3 regions of the Micromonospora sp. NPDC049102 genome follow, and region 1 is predicted to be linked to each of the others. Evidence: predicted binding sites of a transcription regulator. Region 1 holds the regulator's gene; each other region holds the start of a gene.

What was found. Region 1 encodes HrcA, which represses chaperone genes, less so after heat shock. Its sites were predicted from a motif close to GGTTNGCACNCTCNNNNNGAGNGTGCNAACC; they were not measured.
Positions count from the first base shown of each region.
Region 2: groES (co-chaperone GroES) is a predicted target of HrcA. The motif match lies at 3,843-3,873, and genes of this name have one in related genera.
Region 3: groL (chaperonin GroEL) is a predicted target of HrcA. The motif match lies at 3,639-3,669, and genes of this name have one in related genera.

Region 1 is NZ_JBICTE010000007.1:57,798-65,047, forward strand. Features, by position in the region: gene hemW (radical SAM family heme chaperone HemW) at 1-1,140, shown strand, start outside; gene ACGFH9_RS10090 (DUF4870 domain-containing protein) at 1,177-1,800, opposite strand; gene hrcA (heat-inducible transcriptional repressor HrcA) at 2,001-3,023, shown strand; gene dnaJ (molecular chaperone DnaJ) at 3,097-4,245, shown strand; gene ACGFH9_RS10105 (16S rRNA (uracil(1498)-N(3))-methyltransferase) at 4,247-4,981, shown strand; gene ACGFH9_RS10110 (SDR family NAD(P)-dependent oxidoreductase) at 5,123-5,884, opposite strand; gene ACGFH9_RS10115 (histidine triad nucleotide-binding protein) at 5,982-6,341, shown strand; gene ACGFH9_RS10120 (serine hydrolase domain-containing protein) at 6,338-7,250, shown strand, end outside.
Region 2 is NZ_JBICTE010000001.1:350,850-358,099, reverse strand. Features, by position in the region: gene ACGFH9_RS01675 (sugar ABC transporter substrate-binding protein) at 1-1,008, opposite strand, end outside; partial or broken gene ACGFH9_RS01670 (YbaK/EbsC family protein) at 1,189-1,424, opposite strand; gene ACGFH9_RS01665 (methyltransferase domain-containing protein) at 1,453-2,649, opposite strand; gene ACGFH9_RS01660 (DUF397 domain-containing protein) at 2,693-2,881, opposite strand; partial or broken gene ACGFH9_RS01655 (Scr1 family TA system antitoxin-like transcriptional regulator) at 2,872-3,671, opposite strand; gene groES (co-chaperone GroES) at 4,007-4,321, shown strand; gene groL (chaperonin GroEL) at 4,392-6,032, shown strand; gene ACGFH9_RS01640 (molybdopterin-dependent oxidoreductase) at 6,157-7,250, shown strand, end outside.
Region 3 is NZ_JBICTE010000003.1:145,891-153,140, reverse strand. Features, by position in the region: gene ACGFH9_RS05335 (S8 family serine peptidase) at 1-466, shown strand, start outside; gene ACGFH9_RS05330 (GNAT family N-acetyltransferase) at 506-1,441, shown strand; gene ACGFH9_RS05325 (hypothetical protein) at 1,518-1,763, shown strand; gene groL (chaperonin GroEL) at 1,822-3,444, opposite strand; gene ACGFH9_RS05315 (hypothetical protein) at 3,717-4,973, opposite strand; gene ACGFH9_RS05310 (cold-shock protein) at 5,092-5,295, opposite strand; gene ACGFH9_RS05305 (GNAT family N-acetyltransferase) at 5,579-6,109, shown strand; gene paaN (phenylacetic acid degradation protein PaaN) at 6,289-7,250, opposite strand, start outside.

The DNA of each region.
Region 1 (7,250 bases):
GGCTTCGGCGTGTACGTCCACGTGCCGTTCTGCGCCAGCCGCTGCGGCTACTGCGACTTCAACACGTACACGGCCAGCGAGCTGGGCGGAGGCGTCAGCCGTGAGTCGTACGCCGACTCCGTGCTGGCCGAGCTGGCGCTCGCCTCCCGGGTGCTCGGGGACAACCCGCCGCCGCGTGTCGACACCGTCTTCGTCGGCGGCGGCACGCCCACCCTGCTGCCCGCCGACGACCTGGCCCGCATCCTCGAGGGCATCGACCGCACCTGGGGGCTCGCCGCCGACGCCGAGGTGACCACCGAGGCCAACCCCGAGTCGGTCACCCCGGAATCGTTGCGGCGGCTGCGGGCGGCCGGCTACACCCGGATCTCGCTGGGCATGCAGTCCGCGTCGCCGGGGGTGCTGGCGATCCTGGACCGCAAGCACAGCGCCGGCCGGGCCACGGCCGCCGCCCGGGAGGCGCGCGAGGCCGGGTTCGAGCACGTCAACCTGGACCTGATCTACGGCACCCCGGGGGAGCGGGCCGAGGACTTCGCCGCCACGCTGGAGCAGGTCGTCGCCGCCGGGGTCGACCACGTCAGCGCGTACGCCCTCATCGTGGAGGACGGCACCCGGCTCGCCGCCCGGATGAGGCGCGGCGAGCTGCCGTACCCCAGTGACGACGTGGCGGCGGACCGCTACCTGGCCGCCGAGGCCGCCCTCGACGCGGCCGGCCTGTCCTGGTACGAGGTGTCGAACTGGGCGCGCACCGAGGCAGCCCGGTGCCGGCACAACCTGCTCTACTGGACCGGCGCCGACTGGTGGGGCCTCGGGCCAGGCGCGCACAGCCACGTCGGCGGGGTGCGCTGGTGGAACGTGAAACACCCCACGACGTACGCCCAGCGGCTGGCGGCCGGCGCGTCACCCGGCCTGGCCCGCGAGGTGCTCACCGCCGACGAGGCGCACATGGAGGACGTGATGCTCCGGGTGCGGCTCGCCAGCGGCCTGCCGTTGGGAGTGCTCGACGCCGCCGGCCGGGCCGGCGCCGAGCGGGCCCTCGCCGACGGCCTGCTGGACGCCGGGAGGTACGCCGCCGGCCGCGCGGTGCTCACCCTGCGCGGCCGGCTGCTCGCCGACGCTGTCGTGCGCGACCTGCTGCCCTGACGTGCCGGGACCGGCCGGGGGAGCGGCCGGCCCGGATCACTTGACGAGGTTGGCCGAGAGCGGGTAGCGGTACTGGCTGCCCTCGTTGGCCTTGATGCCGGCGATGATGCCGAACACGGCCCCGAGGACGACGGCCGCCGCAACGCCGATGAAGCCGATGAGGATGCAGGACAGCACCCAGCCCACCAGGCCGACGATCGACCAGATGAGCTGGAAGTTGAGCGCCGACACGGCGTGCGCCCGGACGGTCGGGGACTGGTTGCCCCGGGCCAGCAGTGCCACCAGCGGAGCGATCCAGCCGAGCACGCCGCCGCTGATGATCATGCCGGCCGCGCCACCGAAGTGCGCGACCAACGCCCAGGTCTTGTCCTCGTTGTTGGCGTAACCGCCGCCGGCGCCGCCGTACGCGCCGCCCGTCGGATAGCCGCCAGTCGCGCCACCCGGCGGAGGGTAGCCGCCCGGCGGAGGGTAGCCGCCCGACGGCGGTTGGTCACCGGTGGGCGGCGGATAGCCACCGGCCGGGGGATAGCCGCCCGGGCCGGGTGCCCCGGACAGTGGTGCGGTGGGCGGCTCGCCCGAGTAGGACGAGCCGGGGGAGGTCGGCTCCGGCGGATAACCGCCGGGGTCTCCCGCGCCGGGAGGGCGAGGTGGTTCAGTCATGGTTGTCACGGTAGGTGCCGATGGCAATGTCGCACCAGTGCGATTCCGTCGGGCCGGCCCGACGGAACGGACGGCGACGACCTTGATCATCGCGTCGGCGGGGGCGCCGACGTAGACTGGCACTCGTTACAGTCGAGTGCCAGGACGGCCGGTCGGCCCGGATGGGCCGGCGGGCCGACGTGCGACAGGAGGTGCGGAGGATGGGTTTGGACGACCGGAAGCTCGCCGTGCTCCGCGCCATCGTCGAGGACTACGTCTCGACCCAGGAACCGGTCGGCAGCAAGGCGCTCGTCGAGCGGCACCAGCTCGGGGTCTCCCCGGCGACGGTCCGCAACGACATGGCCGTGCTGGAGGAGGAGGGCTACATCCGGCAGCCGCACACCAGCGCCGGCCGGGTGCCCACCGACCGTGGCTACCGGCTCTTCGTCGACCGGCTGTCCCGGGTCAAGCCACTCAGCCCGGCCGAGCGGCGCGCCATCGAGCGCTTCCTCGTCGGCGCCGTCGACCTCGACGACGTGGTCCACCGCACCGTACGGCTGCTCGCCCAGCTGACCCGCCAGGTGGCTGTCGTGCAGTACCCGAGCCTCGCCCGCTCCTCGGTACGACACCTGGAGCTGGTGCCGATCTCCACCACCCGGTTGATGCTCGTCATGATCGCCGACACCGGCCGGGTGGAGCAGCGGCTGGTGGAGCTGCCGGGGCCGGTGCCCGCCGAGGACGTCACCGACCTGCGTCGTTTGGTCAACGAGAAGCTCGCCGGTGAGCGCCTGTCGGACACGCCTCCCCTGGTGCAGGCGCTGGTCGAGGAGGCGCCGGTGCAGTTGCGCCCCGCCATGACCACGCTCTCCACCGTCCTGCTGGAGACGCTTGTCGAGCGGCACGAGGAACGCATCGCCCTGGCCGGCACCGCCAACCTGACCCGGGGTGGTCTGCTCGACTTCCAGGGTTCGCTGCGGCCGATCCTGGAGGCGCTGGAGGAGGAGGTCGTGCTCCTCAAGCTCATCGGTGAGACCGAACCCAGCACGACCCGTGTGCTGATCGGCGACGAGAACGAGTTCGACAACCTGCGTGCCGCCTCGGTGGTCAGCACCGGGTACGGCCCGGGGGCCACCATCCTGGGCGGCATGGGGGTGCTGGGGCCCACCCGGATGGACTACCCCGGCAACATCGCCATGGTGCGCGCCGTGGCACGCTACGTGGGCGAGCTGCTGGCCCAGAACTGACCAGTCAGGGCCGACGGCCGGCTGCGGCCGCCGGTCGGCGCAACGCGAGACGAACATGAGGACACGGAACGCAGTGGCCAGGGACTACTACGGCATCCTCGGTGTCAGCCGGGAAGCCTCCGATGACGAGATCAAGCGCGCCTACCGCAAGCTGGCGCGCCAGTTCCACCCGGACGTCAATCCGGACCCGGAGGCCCAGGAGAAGTTCAAGGACATCAACGCCGCGTACGAGGTCCTCTCGGACGATCGGAAGCGGCAGATCGTCGACCTGGGTGGCGACCCGCTCGCCCCGGGAGGCGGGGGCGCGGGCGGCCCGGGTGGTCCGGGCGGCGCCGGCCCGTTCGTCGGCTTCCAGGACATCATGGACGCCTTCTTCGGTGGTGCCGCAGGCGGCGCCGGCCGTGGGCCGCGTCCACGGACCCGTCCGGGTGCCGACGCGATCCTGCGCCTCGAACTCGACCTGCACGAGACGGCGTTCGGCGTCGAGGCCCCGATCACCGTCGACACCGCTGTGCTCTGCACCACCTGCTCGGGCGCGGGCACCGCGGCCGGCACCCACCTGGCGACCTGCGAGGCGTGCGGTGGCCGCGGCGAGGTGCAGTCCGTGCAGCGCACCTTCCTCGGGCAGGTGGTCTCGGCCCGGCCGTGCACCGTCTGCCAGGGCTACGGCACCACCATCCCGCACCCCTGCCCCACCTGCGCCGGCGACGGTCGCGTACGCACCCGCCGGTCGCTGACCGTCAAGATCCCGGCCGGTGTCGAGGACGGCATGCGGATCCGGCTGGCCCAGCAGGGTGAGGTGGGTCCGGGCGGTGGCACCGCCGGCGACCTCTACGTGGAGATCCACGAGCGGCCGCACGACGTCTACTCCCGCAAGGGCGACGACCTGCACTGCCGAGTCACCGTGCCGATGACGGCCGCCGCGCTGGGCACCCGGCTCACCATCAAGACGCTGGACAGCGAGGAGATCGTCGACGTCAAGGCCGGCACCCAGCCGGCCAGCACGCTGCGGCTGCGCGCCCGGGGCGTACCGCACCTGCGCGGCACCGGCCGGGGCGACCTCTACGTGCACCTCGACGTCCGGACGCCCACCAAGCTCGACCCCGACCAGGAGAAGATGCTGCGCGACTTCGCCAAGACCCGGGGTGAGGAGGTCGCCGAGTTGACCAAGCAGGGCGGCTTCTTCTCCCGGATGCGCGACGCGTTCAACGGCCACGCCTGACGTGTCCGCGCCGCTGTTCCTGGTCGACGCGCTGCCCACCGGCGACGCGTTGACGCTCGACGGCCCCGAGGGGCACCACGCCGCCACCGTGCAGCGGCTGCGGGTCGGCGAGGAGCTGCTGCTCGCCGACGGCCGGGGTGGCACGGCCGCCGCCGTGGTCACCGCCGTCGGCCGGGGCAGCCTGGAGGTCGCCGTCACCTCCCGGGGGTACGCGGACGCGCCCGTACCCCGGATCGTCACCGTGCAGGGCATCGCCAAGGGTGACCGGGGCGAGCTGGCCGTGCAGGCGATGACCGAGGTCGGGGTGGATGAGATCGTGCCCTGGGCGGCGTCGCGTTCGGTGACGCAGTGGCGCGGCGACCGGGGCGTACGTGCCCGTCAGAAGTGGGTCGCGACCGCCCGCGAGGCCGCGAAGCAGGCCCGCCGGCCCTGGTTGCCGGTCGTGGCCGGCGCGCCGGACGAGTCCACCGCCACGGTGGCCCGCCGGATCGCCGGTGCCGCCGCCGGGTTCGTCCTGCACGAGGAGGCCGACGAGCGACTCACCACCGCCGAGCTGCCCCCCGCCGGTGAGATCGTCCTGGTCATCGGCCCGGAGGGTGGCATCGCCCCGGCCGAGCTGACCGCCTTCCGCGAGGCCGGCGGCCGGCCGGTACGACTCGGGCCGGAGGTGCTGCGTACCTCCACGGCCGGCGTGGCCGCGCTCAGCGTGCTCGCCACTCGCCTCGGCCGCTGGTAGACCCAGCTCTGTTTGCGGTGGGTCGTGTCCGACCCGGTTGTGGTTGCGGTGGGTCGTGCCCGCGCAAAGGACGCGATGAGCAGGTGGGGGAGACCCCGGTCGTCGGTGGGGTCGGCACCTGACCCGACCGGTCTGCGGCGGTCAGCTGCGCAGGTAGGAGGCCCCGTTGAGGTCGACGATCGTGCCGGAGGCCCACTCCGCCTCGGGTGAGGCCAGCCAGTGCACGGCGGCCGCGATCTCCTCCGGCCGGGCCACCCGGTCGAACGGGCTCTGCGCCCGGATCGCCGCGCCCCGCTCGCCGCGCAGGTGCTCGGTCGTCATGTCGGTCGCCACGAAGCCCGGCGCCACCGTGGCGATCGTGATGCCGTACGGCGCGAGCGCCACCGCGAGGGACTGGCCCAGCGCGTTCAGCCCCGCCTTGCTGGCGCCGTATGCCGGCTGCTCCGGTTCACCGCGGAACGCGCCCCGGGACGACACGTTGACGATCCGGCCGCCCCGCGCCCGCAGGTGCTGGGCGGCGCACCAGATCACGTTCCCGGCGCCGGTCAGGTTGGTCTCCAGCACCTGACGCCAGCGTGCCTGCCACTCGGCGTACGAGGTGCCGAAGATCGGGTGCGGGACGTCCCGGTCGCCGTACGTCCCGGCGTTGTTGACAAGCACGTCCAGGCCGCCGAGCTGCTCGGCGGCCTGGTCGACCATGGTGCGTACCGCGTCCGGGTCGGTGAGGTCGGCGCGGACCACGACGTGCCCCGAGCCGGGCAGCCGGGCGCGCAGCTCCTCGGCGGCCTCGGCGGAGTCGCGGTGGTGGATCGCCACCCGGTCCCCGCTGGCGGCGAACGCCTCCACCACGGCCCGTCCGATGCCGCGCGAGGAACCCGTCACCAGAATCGCCCGATCCGTCATGCCGGCCATCCTGCCTCAGCCGTACCCCGCCGCGAACAGGTCGTCGGCGCATGCCGCACCGGAGCGTCCCCGGCCCGTCAGTCCCTACACTGCCCCGATGGGATCCGACTGCCTGTTCTGCCGCATCGTCGCCGGGGAGATCCCGGCCACCGTGGTCCGCGAGACCGACACCACGCTCGCCTTCCGCGACATCGACCCGAAGGCCCCCGTGCACGTCCTGGTCGTTCCGAAGGAGCACTACGCCGACGTCGCCACCCTCGCCGAGGGTGACCCGGTGCTGGCCGGTGCGGTGCTGGCCACGGCCGCCGCGGTGGCCGAGGACGAGGGGCTGCTCGGCGACGGGTTCCGGCTGATGTTCAACACCGGGGCGTACGGCGGGCAGGAGGTTTTCCACGCGCACGCCCACCTGCTCGGTGGCGCGCCCCTGGGCCCGATGCTCGCCCGGGACCTGACGTGACGGTCGGCCCGCACCCGTACACCCGTCTGGACCGGCTGGTCCGCCGGGTGCAGGCCGACGCCCGCGTCCCGGCGGTGTCGGCGGCGCTGCACCGGGCGGACCGCCCGCTGTGGAGCTGCACCGTCGGCGGCACCGGCACCGACAGCCCGTTGGGGCCGGGCACCCAGTTCCGGATCGGCTCGGTCACCAAGACCTTCACGGCGGTGCTCACCCTGCAGTGCCGCGACGACGGTCTGCTGGATCTGGACGACCCGGTGGGGCGGCACCTGGACCTGCCGGCGCACGGTGAGCTGACCGTACGCCGGCTGCTGTCGCACACCGGCGGCCTGCAACGCGAGCCGTTCGGCGACGTCTGGGACACCCTGCACGCGCCGGACGCCGAGCAGTTGGTGGCCGGGCTGGACCGCGCCGAGCAGGTGTTGCCCACCGGCCGGCGTTTCCACTACTCCAACCTCGGCATGGCGGTGCTCGGCCTGCTGGTGGGCCGACTGCGCGGCGGACGTTGGGCCGAGGTGCTCGCCGAGCGGATCCTGACGCCGCTGGGGCTGACCGACACGACCGTGGCCCCCCGGCCCTCGGCGGCCACCGGCTACCTGGTCGACGCGTACTCCGACGAGGCGCACCCGGAGCCACCCACCGGCTTCGGCGCTGTCGGCCCGGCCGCCCAGCTCTGGAGCACCGCCACCGACATGGCCCGCTGGGCGGCGTTCCTCGCCGACCCGGCGGCACTCGACCCGGCCGGGGCGGTGCTCACCCCGGCCACGCTGGACGAGATGCGCTGGCCGCTGACCACCACCGACGAGACGCTCTGGGGCACCGGCTTCGGCCTCGGCCTCATCCTGATCCCGCAGGGCGAGCGGGTGGTGCACGTGGGGCACGACGGGGCGATGCCCGGTTTCCTCGCCGGTG
Region 2 (7,250 bases), on a different contig from region 1:
CTTGACGTTGTCCTTGTAGATGGCCTTCGGGGTGAGCAGCACCGAGGGAACGTCCCGGCCACCCTCCGGGTCCTTCACCGTCTGGCCGGTGTCCTTCTTCTCGCCCTTGGCCACTGCGATGGCAAGGTCGGACGCGGCCTTGGCCTCTTCCCGGACGGCCTTGTAGACGGTCATGCACTGGTCACCGGCGAGGATGTTCTGCAGGCCTTCCACGCTGGCGTCCTGGCCGGTCACCGGCACCTTGCCGTTGAGCTTGTTCTTCTTCAGGATCGAGATGGCGGCGTTGCCGAGAGTGTCGTTGGCGGCCAGCACGCCGTCGATCTTGCCCTTGGTCGCGGTGAGCTGCTGCTCGAAGATGGTCGCGGCGGTGGGGCCGTCCCAGCCCGGCACGGCGTCGTCCGGGCCCTTGGTGTATTCCTTCGAGTCGAACTTCGGCTTGAGCACCGAGTCGTAGCCGGCCTTGAACAGGGTGGCGTTGTTGTCGGTGGGGGAGCCGTTCAGGTACGCCACGACGGGGTTCTTGGCGTTCTTCTCAGTCAGGCACTTCGACAGGCCCTCGCCCTGGAGCTTGCCGACGACCTCGTTGTCGAAGCTGACGTAGTACTGGGCCGAGCCGCCCAGGGTGAGCCGGTCGTAGTCGATGGTGGCGACGCCCTGCGACTTGGCCTTGTCGAGCACGGCCTTGCCGGTGCCGGAGTCCAGGTTGACGATCATCAGGGCGGTGACGCCGCTGGTGATCATCTGGTCGGCGATGGTCTGGAATGCGGCCTTGTCGTTCTGGGCGTTCTGGATGTCGTATTGGACGCCGGCGGCCTTGAACGCCTCCTCCAGGAAGCGACGGTCCGCCGTCTCCCAGCGGGGGGAGGACTTGCTGTCCGGAAGGATCACGCCGATCTTGGGAGTCTTCTTGGAGTCGGCCGAGCCGGTGCCGGAGTCGTCGCTGCAGGCGGTCAATCCGCCGGTTGTGAGCAGGCCCACGGCGGCGATGGTGAGGATCCCCTTACGCATGTGCAGGGTCCTTTCGGGGGTGGGGGAGGTGTTGTTTTTGTTGTGTCCGGCAACGTATTGCGCGTCACACCGCCTCCACAAGACCGCTCCGGTGCCTAGTTTGTTGGCAGCGATAACAATTCAGCAACGCGACTGTTACTCCGCGGGTATCCCACGGCGTGGTCGACGTAACGACTGTGGTCAGCGGGTCTGCAACGGTGCGGTACGGGCGTCGGTCAGCGCCACCAGATCCGTCGCGGCCAGTTCGAGTTGCAGACCGTGCCGACCACCCGAGACGTAGATCGTCGGAAGGTCCAGTGCGGATTCGTCAAGCACGGTCGGCAGTCGTTTGCGCTGCCCGAGCGGGCTGATCCCACCGCGTACGCAGCCGGTGGCCCGCTCGGCGACCGCCGGTCTGCCAGCGCCGCACGCTCGCCGGTGACCTGTCCTGCCACACCCGCGACGCTAGTTCACCGGCCGAGCGATCAGCACTGTCGGTGCGCCGGCGACCCGGGTGAGCACCAGGCTCGCCGCCGCGTCGCCGGCCAGTCGCAGATCTCGCCGGAGCTGCTCCGGCGTGAGCGCGGAACCCCGCTTGAGGATCTCCACCCGGCCCACCCGGCGCTCGCGCAGCAGTGCCCGCAGTCGCTTGAGCGAGAACGGCAGCACGTCGGTGATCTCCAGGCAGCGCGCGTACGGGGTGCGGGTCGGCTGGTCGGCGTAGAGGTAGGCGATGCTCGCATCGCCCAGGTTGGCGTCCAGGTCGGCGGCCAACTCGGCGACGAGGTGCGCGCGGACCACGGCCGGGTCCGGGTCGTACAGGTAGCGCCGGGGTGGCCCGACCGGCGCCTCGTCGGCACCCGAGCCGGTGAGCTGGTGGCGGCGGGTCTCGCCGCCCTCCTGGCGGTAGAGCGTGGCGCGGCGGGGCACCTCCGCCAACTCCCCGCACCAGAGGGCGGCCTCGACCAGGTCGCCGTCCACGCTGACCCACTCGGCCTCCGCGCCGACCGGGATGAGCGCGTGGTCCAGGCCCGGCGCCACCTTCACCACTGTGCGCGGTACCCGTTCGGCCAGCCCGGTGACGAAGTCCCACGGTGGCGAGTAGGCGCGCGGATCGAAGATCCGTCGACCGGTACCGCTGCTGCGGCGGGCCGGATCGCAGAAGACCCCGTCGACCCGGGACACGTCGAACGCCGTGGCATCCCCGCACTCGACGGTGAACAACTCGGTCAGCCCGGCCGCCGTGGCGTTGGCGGCGGCCATCGCCGCGGTCACCGGGTCGGCCTCCACCCCGTGCACCCGGATGCCGGCACGGGCGGCGGCCAGCGCGTCCGCGCCGAGGCCGCACCCGAGGTCAGCCAGGGTGCGCACACCGGCCGCGGACAACCGGGCGGCCCGACTGTCGGCGACCACCCGGCGGGTGGCCTGCTCCAGGCCGGGGCGGGTGAGGAACATCCCGGCGGCGACCGGACCGAACTTGCCGACCGCCCGGTGCCGCAGCTCCGCCTGGGTGAGCGCCGCCGCGGCCAACGTCGGCGGCACCCCGGCCGCGCGCAGCGCCGACGCCGCGACCAGCGGATCACCGCCGGCCAGCCCGGCCGCCGCCGTGAGCGCGGCCGACCCCTCGGGGGTACGCAGCGCCGCCAGCTGATCGAGATCCACCCGGTCATTGTCCCGGCCCGGGTTGGCTGCCCGGACGGTGGTGTCAGTCGGTGGGGGTGGCGGCGACGAAGGCCCGCCAGCTCGTCGGGGTGAAGGTGAGGGCCGGCCCGGCCGGGTCCGTGCTGTCGCGCACGGCGACCAGGCCGGGCAGGTTGTCGGCGACCTCGACGCAGGCGCCGCCGTTGCTGTTGCTGCGGGAGGACTTGCGCCAGGTGGCGTGGGTCAGGTCCATGTCTGCACCACTTCCTCGATCAGCCGGGCGGACTGCCGGCACGGCAGCGCTTCGCCTGTCACAGTCTCCCAGTGGCGCTCCAGGGCGGCAACGTCGTTCGGGCCGTCCACGGTCTGCCCCCGGAGCTGGTTGTCCAGGTGAGCCAGCTCGGCCCCGCTGTCGAGCCGGGCCAGGATGAACGGGCCGTTGAGCCCGACGTGCCAGGGGTGTCGGTCGGCACGAGCCGAACCTGCACGTTCGGCTCGGTGCCCACCGTCAGCAGGTGCTGTAGCTGCTCGCACATGATCTTCGGGTCGCCGAGCTGCCGGCGCAGCGTGTGCTCCTCCAGCACCGCGATGAGGCGCGGGCGCGGATCGGCGGTCAGCACTGTCTGCCGGGCGAGTCGGGTCACCACCCGTGTCTCCACCTCCTCGGCGGTCAGCTCGCCGCCCGCGCCGAGCATCGCCCGCGCGTACCCCTCGGTTTGCAGCAGGCCGGGAATCACTGTCGGGTCGTACCAGCGCAGCGCCACCGCCTTCCGCTCGTCGTCCTCCCAGGTGCGGAACCAGTCGGGCGCGGCGTGGAAGCGGATCAGCTCCAGCATGCCGACGAAGAGACCGCCGGTGTCCAGGGTCGAGTCGATGCGGGCGTCGTAATCAGGTCTGACCGGACTCTGCCCGGTCTCGACCGCACTCACGTACGACGGTGAGTAGTTGATCAGCTTGCCCAGCTCCTCCCGGCTGAGCCCGCGCGCCTGGCGTGCGCGACGTAGCTGCTCGAGTAGGAACGTCAGGGTCGGTATCCGGGCCACGTGATTCCCCTTCCGGCGGCCACCGGTGATGGCAACCGACGGTAGGGAGACGGCCACGCCGGGGCGTGGGGCTACCGGCGTGTTGCGGTAACGACTGGCGGAACTGTGGCGACACAGACGGCGGCGTGCTGGCACTCTCCTTGACGGAGTGCTAGCCACGGAATAACCTGCGATTAGCACTCTCACCCTGAGGGTGCCAGCTTCCGGGTCTCGCGACCCGGGTGCGCACGCCAGGCGGACCGGCACCCGCGACGACGGCTCCGCCCGGTGGCATGAGGCAGATTGACGCTGGTCGGCCCCGCTGGCCAGCAACGAAACCAGTACCCCAGGAGGGTATGCCCGTGACTACCGCGACCAAGGTTGCGATCAAGCCGCTCGAGGACCGCATCGTGGTCCAGGCGAACGAGGCTGAGACCACCACGGCGTCGGGCATCGTGATCCCCGACACCGCCAAGGAGAAGCCGCAGGAGGGCACTGTCCTCGCTGTCGGTCCGGGGCGCGTCGACGACAACGGCAACCGGGTTCCGGTTGACGTGCAGGTCGGCGACACCGTCCTTTACTCGAAGTACGGCGGCACCGAGGTCAAGTACGCCGGCGAGGAGTACCTGGTGCTCTCCGCCCGCGACGTCCTCGCGGTCATCGAGAAGTAAGCAACCGATCAGTGTCGCTGCCCCGGTCCGGCTCGCCGGGCCGGGGCAGCGGCGCTTCGAAGGGACATTCATGGCGAAGATCCTCAGCTTCTCGGACGACGCCCGACACCTGCTGGAGCACGGTGTCAACGCCCTCGCTGACGCGGTCAAGGTCACCCTCGGCCCGCGCGGGCGCAACGTCGTCCTGGACAAGAAATTCGGTGCGCCGACGATCACCAACGATGGCGTGACCATCGCCAAGGAGATCGAGCTCACCAACCCCTACGAGAACCTCGGCGCGCAGCTGGTCAAGGAGGTGGCGACCAAGACCAACGACGTCGCCGGCGACGGGACCACCACCGCGACCGTGCTGGCGCAGGCCATGGTCCGTGAGGGCCTGCGCAACGTGACCGCCGGGACCAACCCGGCCGGCCTCAAGCGGGGCATCGACGCGGCGGCCGCCAAGGTCTCCGAGGCGCTGCTCGGCCGGGCCGCCGAGGTCACCGGCAAGGAGTCGATCGCGAACGTGGCGACGATCTCCGCGCAGGACGCCACCATCGGCGAGCTGATCGCCGAGGCGATGGAGCGGGTCGGCCGCGACGGTGTCATCACCGTCGAGGAGGGCTCGATGCTCACCACCGAGCTGGACGTGACCGAGGGTCTCCAGTTCGACAAGGGCTTCATCTCGCCGAACTTCGTCACCGACCTGGAGGGTCAGGAGTCCGTCCTTGAGGACGCGTACATCCTGGTCACGACCCAGAAGATCTCGGCGATCGAGGAGCTGCTGCCGCTGCTGGAGAAGGTCCTGCAGAACAGCAAGCCCCTGCTGATCATCGCCGAGGACGTGGACGGGCAGGCGCTCTCCACCCTGGTGGTCAACTCGCTGCGCAAGACTCTCAAGGTCTGCGCGGTCAAGGCCCCGGGCTTCGGCGACCGGCGCAAGGCCATGCTCCAGGACATCGCGATCTCCACGGGCGCCGAGCTGGTCGCCCCGGAGCTGGGCTACAAGCTCGACCAGGTCGGCCTGGAGGTGCTCGGCACCGCCCGGCGCGTCGTGGTCGACAAGGAGAACACCACGATCGTCGACGGCGGTGGCCAGAAGGCCGACGTGGCCGACCGGGTCTCCCAGATCCGTAAGGAGATCGAGGCCTCCGACTCCGACTGGGACCGGGAGAAGCTGGCCGAGCGGCTGGCCAAGCTCTCCGGCGGCATCGCCGTGATCAAGGTGGGTGCGGCGACCGAGGTCGAGATGAAGGAGCGCAAGCACCGCATCGAGGACGCCATCGCGGCGACCAAGGCCGCGGTCGAGGAGGGCACCGTGCCCGGCGGCGGCGCCGCCCTGGTGCAGATCCTCCCCGTGCTCGACGACGACCTGGGCTTCACCGGCGAGGAGAAGGTCGGCGTCTCGATCGTGCGCAAGGCGCTGGTCGAGCCGCTGCGCTGGATCGCGCAGAACGCCGGCCACGACGGCTACGTCGTGACCCAGAAGGTCGCCGGCATGCAGTGGGGCAACGGCCTCGACGCTGCCACCGGCGAGTACGGCGACCTGGTCAAGTCCGGCATCATCGACCCGGTCAAGGTGACCCGCAACGCCGTCACCAACGCCGCGTCGATCGCCGGCCTGCTGCTCACCACGGAGAGCCTCGTGGTGGAGAAGCCGGAGCAGCCCGAGCCGGCCGCCGGTGGTGGGCACGGCCACGGCCACGGCCACCAGCACGGTCCGGGCTTCTGACCCGTAGCGACACCTGTTCCGGGGCACACCGTCGTACGGCGGTGTGTCCCGGTTCGTCTGCGCGATCATTACCAACCGCTGACGTCGTTGGCGACCCGCCGGAATGATCGCGCACACTGGGCCGATGAGCACCACGTCGCGGCGGTACGCCGCGCTGGCCGGAGTCACCGCCGCCGCCGTCGCGATCGGGGTCGCGGAACCGGTGGCGGTGCTGACTGGTCCTCGGTCGGCCCCACTGGTCGCGGTCGGCGGGGTGGTTGTCGACGCCGTTCCCGAACCGCTCAAGCAGTTCGCCATCGACGTCTTCGGCACCGCCGACAAAATTGCCCTGCTGACCGGAACGGCCCTGCTGCTGGGCGCGTTCGCCGCGCTGCTCGGGATGCTGGCGGTCCGCCGGCTCGCCCTGGGCCTCGCCGGTATCGCGGCGTTCGGCGTCGTCGGTGTGGCCGCCGCGCTGTCCCGTTCCGGCGCGGACGTCTTCGACGCGCTGCCGTCACTTGTCGGCGGCGGCCTCGGCGCCCTGGTGCTCTGGCTGTTCATCGCCGGCCCGTTCGAGCTGGAACCGTGGCCCTGGACCTCACCCGCGCCGCCGGTGCCGGTGACACCGGCCGCGCCGGTCGAGGGTGTCGATCCGGAGTCGCGCCGACGGTTCCTGACCGGCACGGGAGTGCTGCTGGGGACGGCGGCCGTGGCTGGTTTCGGCGGGCGCTGGTTGGCCGGGCGGCGGGGCGTCTCGGCTGCCCGGGACGCGATCCGGCTGCCCGCCCCGGCCGCCCCCGCGCCGGCCGTGCCAGCGGGCGCGGATCTGTCCCTGGCCCAACTCGCGCCGTACGTCAGCCCGAACTCCGGGTTCTACCGGATCGACACCGCACTGGTGGTGCCGCAGGTGAACCCGGACACCTGGCGGCTGCGCATCCACGGCCGGGTGGGCACCGAGCGCACCTACAGCTACGCGGACCTGCTGGCCCGGCCGTTGGTCGAGAGGTATGTCACGCTGGCCTGCGTCTCCAACGAGGTCGGTGGGGACCTCATCGGCAATGCGCGCTGGCTCGGCGTACCGCTGCGGGAGCTCCTGGACGAGGCCCAGCCGGACGACGACGCCGACCAGGTCGTCGGCCGGTCGGTCGACGGTTGGACCTGTGGCACACCCACCGCCGCACTCCGCGACGGGCGGGACGCGCTGCTGGCGATCGGCATGAACGGCGAACCGTTGCCGGT
Region 3 (7,250 bases), on a different contig from region 1:
CATCTTCGTGGTCGCCGCCGCCGGCAACACCGGCCCGTGGTGCGCGTCGATCGACGACGCGCCCGCGCCGTACGCCAACGTGCTGACCGTGGGCGCGGTGGACGCGCAGCGCCGGGTGGCGGAGTTCTCCTCGCGCGGGCCGGTGCCCGGTGGCGCGGGCAAGCCGGACGTGCTGGCGCCCGGCGTGGGCGTGGTGTCGGCCATGCCCGGCGGCGGGTACGCGGCGCTGGACGGCACGTCGATGGCGACCCCGCAGGTGGCGGGAGTGGTGGCGCTCATGTGGTCGGCGAACCCGACGCTGATCGGCGACCTGCCCCGGACCCGGCAGATCCTGCGGGACACCGCCACGCCGGCCGAGCCCACGTACCGCTCACGCAATCCCAGTGACGCCTGCGGGGGCCCGGCGAACGTCACCGGTGCCGGTCAGGTCGACGCGTACGCCGCCGTGCGCGCCGCCCGAGGGTGAGCAGGGCGGGAGGCGACGGGTGATCTAGGGTCGGCGACCATGGACGCCGAGATCACCGTCACCGAACTGGACCTGGACCTCGTGCCCACCGTGGCTCGGCTCTGCGCGCAGGCGCTCGACCTGCCGGAGGACGCGGCCGAGGCGGACGCGATCGTGGACGTGCTCTGGCCCCGGGCCGCCGTCGACCGGCCGGTGATCGGGCTGGGGGCGTACCGGGGCGACGATCTCGTCGGGGTGCTCATCGGCTCGGTATCGCCGAGCGAGCCGGGCACCGGGCACGTGGACCTGGTCGCCGTACTGCCGGGGCAGCGCCGCCGGGGCGTGGGCCGTGCGCTGCTCGCCCGGGCCGAGCAGGCCCTCGCCGAGCACGGCGTGACGGAGGTGCTGCTGGCCGGAAACCCGCCGTACTACGCCTGGCCGGGCATCGACGTGCGGTACACACCAGCGGTCTGCGCGGCCCTGGCGCTCGGCTACCAGCAGGACCGGACCGCCTGGAACATGACCGCGGACCTGTCGTACGACGAGTCGCCGGCGCTGCGGTCGACGACGGCCGCCGAGGACCGGCTGGCCGGACAGGGCATCACGGTACGACGGGCGGAGCGGGCGGACCTGCCGGCGCTGACCGCGTTCGCCCGGTCCACCTTCGGTGGGGCCTGGGACGGTGAGCTGGCGGGGTCGGTGGGCCGCGAGGGGGCCGGCTGCCACCTGGCGGAGCGGGCCGGCAAGGTGCTGGGTTTCGCCGCCTACGGGTCGTCCCGGCCGAGCTGGTTCGGGCCGATGGGCACCGCGCCCGCCGCCGAGGGCTCGGGCATCGGCGGGGTGCTGCTGCGGCGCTGCCTGCGGGACCAGCGTGCGGCCGGGCTGGACCGGGCGGAGATCGGCTGGGTGGGGCCGGTGCCGTTCTACTCGGGCAGTGCGGGTGCGCGGATCGAGCGGGTCTTCTTCCTGTACCGGCGGACACTGCCGACGTCATAACAGGCAAATGGGACATTGATCCATTCGCCCGCGTCGGGCATCGACGCCCCCTACCGTTTCGGTAGAGGAGGCAGCCATGACCACGGATGACGACCAGACCGAGGACGGCCCGCCGATCACCTGGAAACCGGTCGGCGAGCTGCCCGGTCAACTGCCGTTCGACCGACTGGACTACGGCGACGCCGAGCAACTGGCCGAGATGACCACCGACGGTCAACCGGCGAGCGAGGAACCGCAGGAGATGGTGGACGCGCCGATCCAACTGCTGCCGCCGTACGACCGGGCGCAGAAGCGCCGCAACCAGCGCCCCCTGCCCACCTGACGACGAACGGGGCGGACCGCGTCAGCGGCCCGCCCCGTTCGGTGTGTCGGAACTGGACTCAGAAGTCCATGTCCCCGCCACCCGGGCCAGCCGGGGCAGCCGGGGTCTTCTCCGGCTTGTCCGCGACGACGGCCTCGGTGGTGAGGAACAGCGCGGCGATCGACGACGCGTTCTGCAGCGCAGAACGGGTCACCTTGGCCGGGTCGATGATGCCCGCGGCCAGCAGGTCGACGTACTCGCCGTTCGCGGCGTTGAGACCGTGACCCGCCTCGAGGTTGCGGACCTTCTCCACCACGACGCCGCCCTCGAGGCCGGCGTTGACGGCGATCTGCCGCAGCGGGGCGTCCAGCGCGACCTTGACGATGTTGGCACCGGTGGCCTCGTCGCCCACCAGGTCCAGCTTGTCGAAGGCGGTCTTGCCGGCCTGCACCAGCGCGACGCCACCACCCGGGACGATGCCCTCCTCGACGGCCGCCTTCGCGTTGCGAACGGCGTCCTCGATGCGGTGCTTGCGCTCCTTGAGCTCGACCTCGGTGGCCGCGCCGACCTTGATCACCGCAACGCCACCGGCCAGCTTGGCCAGCCGCTCCTGCAGCTTCTCGCGGTCGTAGTCGGAGTCGCTCTTGTCGATCTCGGCCCGGATCTGGTTGACCCGGCCCTGGATCTGCTCGGCGTCACCGGCACCGTCGACGATGGTGGTCTCGTCCTTGGTCACCACGACCTTGCGGGCGCGGCCCAGCATGTCGACGCCGACGGCGTCGAGCTTGAGGCCGACCTCCTCGCTGATGACCTGACCACCGGTGAGGATGGCGATGTCGGCGAGCATGGCCTTGCGGCGGTCACCGAAGCCCGGCGCCTTGACGGCGACCGACTTGAAGGTGCCCCGGACCTTGTTGACGACCAGGGTGGCCAGGGCCTCGCCCTCGATGTCCTCGGCGATGATCAGCAGCGGCTTGCCCGACTGCATGATCTTCTCGAGGATCGGGAGCAGGTCCTTGACCGACGAGATCTTGCTGTTGACGATCAGGAGGTAGGGGTCGTCGAAGACGGCCTCCATGCGCTCCGGGTCGGTCATGAAGTAGGCCGAGATGTAGCCCTTGTCGAAGCGCATACCCTCGGTGAGCTCCAGCTCCAGCCCGAAGGTGTTGCTCTCCTCGACGGTGATGACGCCTTCCTTGCCGACCTTGTCCATCGCCTCGGCGATGATCTCGCCGACGCTGCTGTCACCAGCGGAGATGGAGGCGGTGGAGGCGATCTGCTCCTTGGTCTCGACGTCCTTGGCGAGCTTGGACAGCTCCTCCGAGACGCTCGCGACCGCGGCCTCGATGCCCCGCTTCAGGGCCATCGGGTTGGCACCGGCGGCCACGTTGCGCAGGCCCTCGCGAACCAGGGCCTGGGCCAGGACGGTCGCCGTCGTCGTGCCGTCACCGGCGACGTCGTCGGTCTTCTTGGCGACCTCCTTGACCAGCTCGGCGCCGATCTTCTCGTACGGGTCCTCGAGCTCGATCTCCTTGGCGATGCTCACACCATCGTTGGTGATGGTGGGGGCACCCCACTTCTTCTCGAGGACGACGTTGCGGCCCTTGGGGCCGAGGGTCACCTTCACGGCGTCAGCGAGCTGGTTCATGCCCCGCTCGAGGCCGCGGCGAGCCTCTTCGTCGAACGCGATCATCTTGGCCATACGGCGTTGTCCTCCTGGACACTCACGGGCCACCCGAGATGTGTGCCCCGGATGGGCCGCCTGGTGTACGCACCTTGGGACGTCGCCACCTGGCGACGACGACGTCCTTCGGCCGGGCCGGATAGCCCGCGACGACCGGCCATGTGCTGCCCCGGCGTCTCCACACCGGCACAACCAGGCCCCACCGTCCCGACCATTGGCACTCACGGTATGCGAGTGCCAATGACTTGTTTAGCACTCTCACCTGCCGAGTGCAAGCACGATGAGCTCGGTCAGCCGAGTTCCGCAGCCAGTGTGGCCGCGTTCACGGGCCCTTCGTGCGCGCGTTGCTCGGTGTACGTGACCAGCAGCCCGACCAACTGGACGAGGTGGGCCGGCAGGGCCAGCACCGCCGTGAGGCCGATGACCATCACCACCCCGACCGCGGCGCCCGGGGACGCGAAGGGGTCCACGCCGAACGCGGCGGTACCGGCCGACTCCAGGATGCCGGGAACCATGGTTCCGATGATCACCGCGACACCCACCAGGGCCACCCGACCGAGCAGCATCCCGAGCCGGTCGTGGAACATCCGGAACGAACGGCCGATCGGGTTGTCCCGCTCGAACAGGTAGACCGGTCCGGCCATGCTCAGCGCGAACGCCAGGTAGATGCCCGGCAGCACGCAGAAACAGACTCCGACGCCGATGAGCAGGCTGACCAGCAGCGTCCAGCCCCACACGCCGAGCGCCCGACGCAGGCCGTACCGCAGCGCCGCGTCGAGGCGGGCGGGCCGGCCGGCCGCCTGCTGGGTGATCACCCAACTGCCCGCGGCCCAGCCCAGCGCCTGCACGAGGCCGATCACCAGGCTGCCGCCGACCAGCACGACGACGAGGGTCAACAGGCCGGTGGCGAAGTTGTCCGGGAGCCCGGTCGGGTTGGTCTCGGCCTGCGCCTCCCAGGCGGGCGACGGGTCCACACCGAACGAGATGACCGAGAGCACCGCCGCCGGCAACACCTGCGTGAGCAGCATGATCGGCACCAACTGCCGCCAGCCCCGGCGCAGCGCGCCCCAGAACCGCTCGAACCAGGCACCGATGCCGGCACCGGGCGGAGTGACGAGGGGGTCGTTCGGGTCGAGGCCGTGACCCGGCGGGTACCAGCCGACCGGCGCTCCCGGGTACCACGGTTGTCCGCCGTAGGGGCCGACCCCCGGCGGGTAGCCGCCGACGGGAGGGGAGGTCCAGCCCGGCGGCGGCCCGGCGTGCTGACCCCAGGCTCCCTGCGCGGGGTCCCAGCCCGGCGGCGGACCGACGGGCTGCCCCCAGGCGTCCGTCGCGGGGTTCCAGCCCTGTGGCGGCACGCCGACGGGTGGCATCGCGACGCCGGGCGAGGGCGGCGTGCCCGGGACCGCGCCGGGCGAGGGCGGTGTGCCCGGGGCCGCGCCGGACGAGGGCGGCGTGCCGGAGCCTTCGGCGGGCGGGATGGGGTCGGACGGGCCCGGCTCACCCGGCCCGGAGGGCGTGGTGGGTGGCGGCGTCTGGTCGGTCATGAACCCTCCTCAGCATCGGCTGGAACGGTTCACGATCTTCCCGGGCGGGCGTCCGCGCCGCAGCCCCGACTCGCCAGCCGATCGGGGCGAACCGCCGGCGGGTAGATCGGGGAACCGGTCAGCCGATGACGCGGACGTGCTCCGCCTGCGGACCCTTCTGGCCCTGGGCGATCTCGAACTCCACCCGCTGACCGTCGTCGAGGGCCTTGTAGCCGTCCATCTCGATAGCGGAGAAGTGGACGAACACGTCCTGACCGCCGTCCACGGCGATGAAGCCGTAGCCCTTCTCGGCGTTGAACCACTTCACGGAACCCTGGGCCACGGTGCACTTCCCTCACTCTGCGCGGCGTTGCCTGCCCGGACGTCCGGCACGCCGGACACCCACGGACCACCGCCACAGCGATCGACGACGACCGCTGAAAGAGGTGATCGAAATCGCACGCTACACGAGGAGTGACGGTCGCGCACGACCACAAATCGGGCATGGTCCAAGGCGCCTCGAACGCGCTGACTGATTCATGACGATGGTTGCGTTTGACCGGATGTAGGCGATCTGGCCGCCGTTGATCGCGGTGAGCGTCCGGCCCTGTGGTAGGCATTCGGACATGACCACCGACACGAGCGGTCCGGTCCTGCGGCAGGCGCGCATTCACCGGGTACGGCCGCAGGACGCCGCCCGGATGCGGGCGCTGCGCCTGGAGATGCTCGCCGACGCGCCGTTGGCCTTCCTGGAGACATTGGCGGACGCTGCGGCCCGACCGCACAACGAGTTCGCCGCCCGGGTGGCCTACACGTCGACCGGTCCCCACAACGCGCAGTTCGTCGCGGACCCGGGCGGCCGGCTCGTCGGGCACGCCGGCGGGACGGTCGCTCCGAACGAGCCGGGGCTGACCGTGATCTACGCCGTGTACGTCACGCCGACGTGGCGGGGCCGCGGGCTGCTCGGCGAGCTGATCGACGGGGTGGCCGCCTGGTCACGGGCGTGCGACCGGCCGGAACTGCTGCTGGAGGTGGTGGTCGGCAACGATCGCGCCTACCGGGCCTACCAGCGGCTGGGCTTCGAGGACACCGGCGTACGGGTCCCGCACCCCACGATCCCCGCCCTGACCGAACTCCAGATGCGCCGAACAGCGTAAAACCGAGAACCCTTCCCAGGGCAAGACCACAAAGATCTCCCACCCGAAGCCGGAGCGTCAGGCGACAACCGTGCCCACAGAAGGGTTTCCGGGGCAGCCGCCCCGCGCAGGGGTCAAGCCTGACCGCCCGGAGCGGGGCGGGCTGCCCCGGAAACCCCAACCGCGACCAAAGGTGAAGATCAGGCAGGACGCCGCGACTGCACGATCCGGAACCGATTCGCCACGTAAGCCCCGTCGGTCAGCGCCGAGTTGGCTGCCGCGTTGGCGCCGCTGCCGTGGAAGTCGGAGAAGGCCGCCGACTGGTTCACGAAGACACCGCCGGTGAGGTTGCAGGACAGGTGCACCCCGACCTCGACGGCGACCGCCTCGGTGGCGTCCAGCACCGCTTCGTCGGTCGAGTAGACCCCGGCGGTGAGCGCGCCCTTCTCGCCGACCGTCTTGCGCAGCAGCTCCAGGCTGTGCGCGGTGGAGTCGGTCGCGATGGCGAACGAGATCGGCCCGAACCACTCCCGGCCGTACGTCTGGGCGTCGTCCGCGGTCAGCTTGACGATCGTCGGGGTACGCACCACCGCGTCGGCGTACGACGGGTGGGCCACCGTCCGCGACTCCAGGACCGGCTCGCCGACCTTGGTCACCTCAGCCAACCGCTCCAACACCCCGTCGTTGACGATCGCGCCGGTCAGCTCGACACCCCGGGCCGGGTCGGCGGTCAGCTTGCCGACCGCCGCGGCGATTCCACCGGCCACCTCGTCGAAGCTCTTGTGCCCCTGGTCGGTCTCGATGCCCCCGGCCGGGATGAGGATGTTCTGCGAGGTGGTGCACATCTGACCGCTGTAGAGGGTCAGGGTGAAGCCGAGGTTGCGGCACATGCCGGCGAAGTCGTCGGTGGAGTCGATGACCACCGTGTTCAGGCCGGCCTTCTCGGTGTAGACCGACGCCTGCCGGGCGTGCGTCTCCAGCCAGTCGCCGTACTCGGTGGAGCCGGTGAAGTCGACGATCTTGACGGACCGGTGCAGCGCCAGGTCGCTGGCGAGCTTCTCGCCCGGCGCCTCGGCGGCCAGCAGGATCAGGTTCGGGTCGAAGCCGGCCTCCGCGAGGACCTCCCGCGCGTACTTCACGGTGATCGCGAGCGGCAGCACCG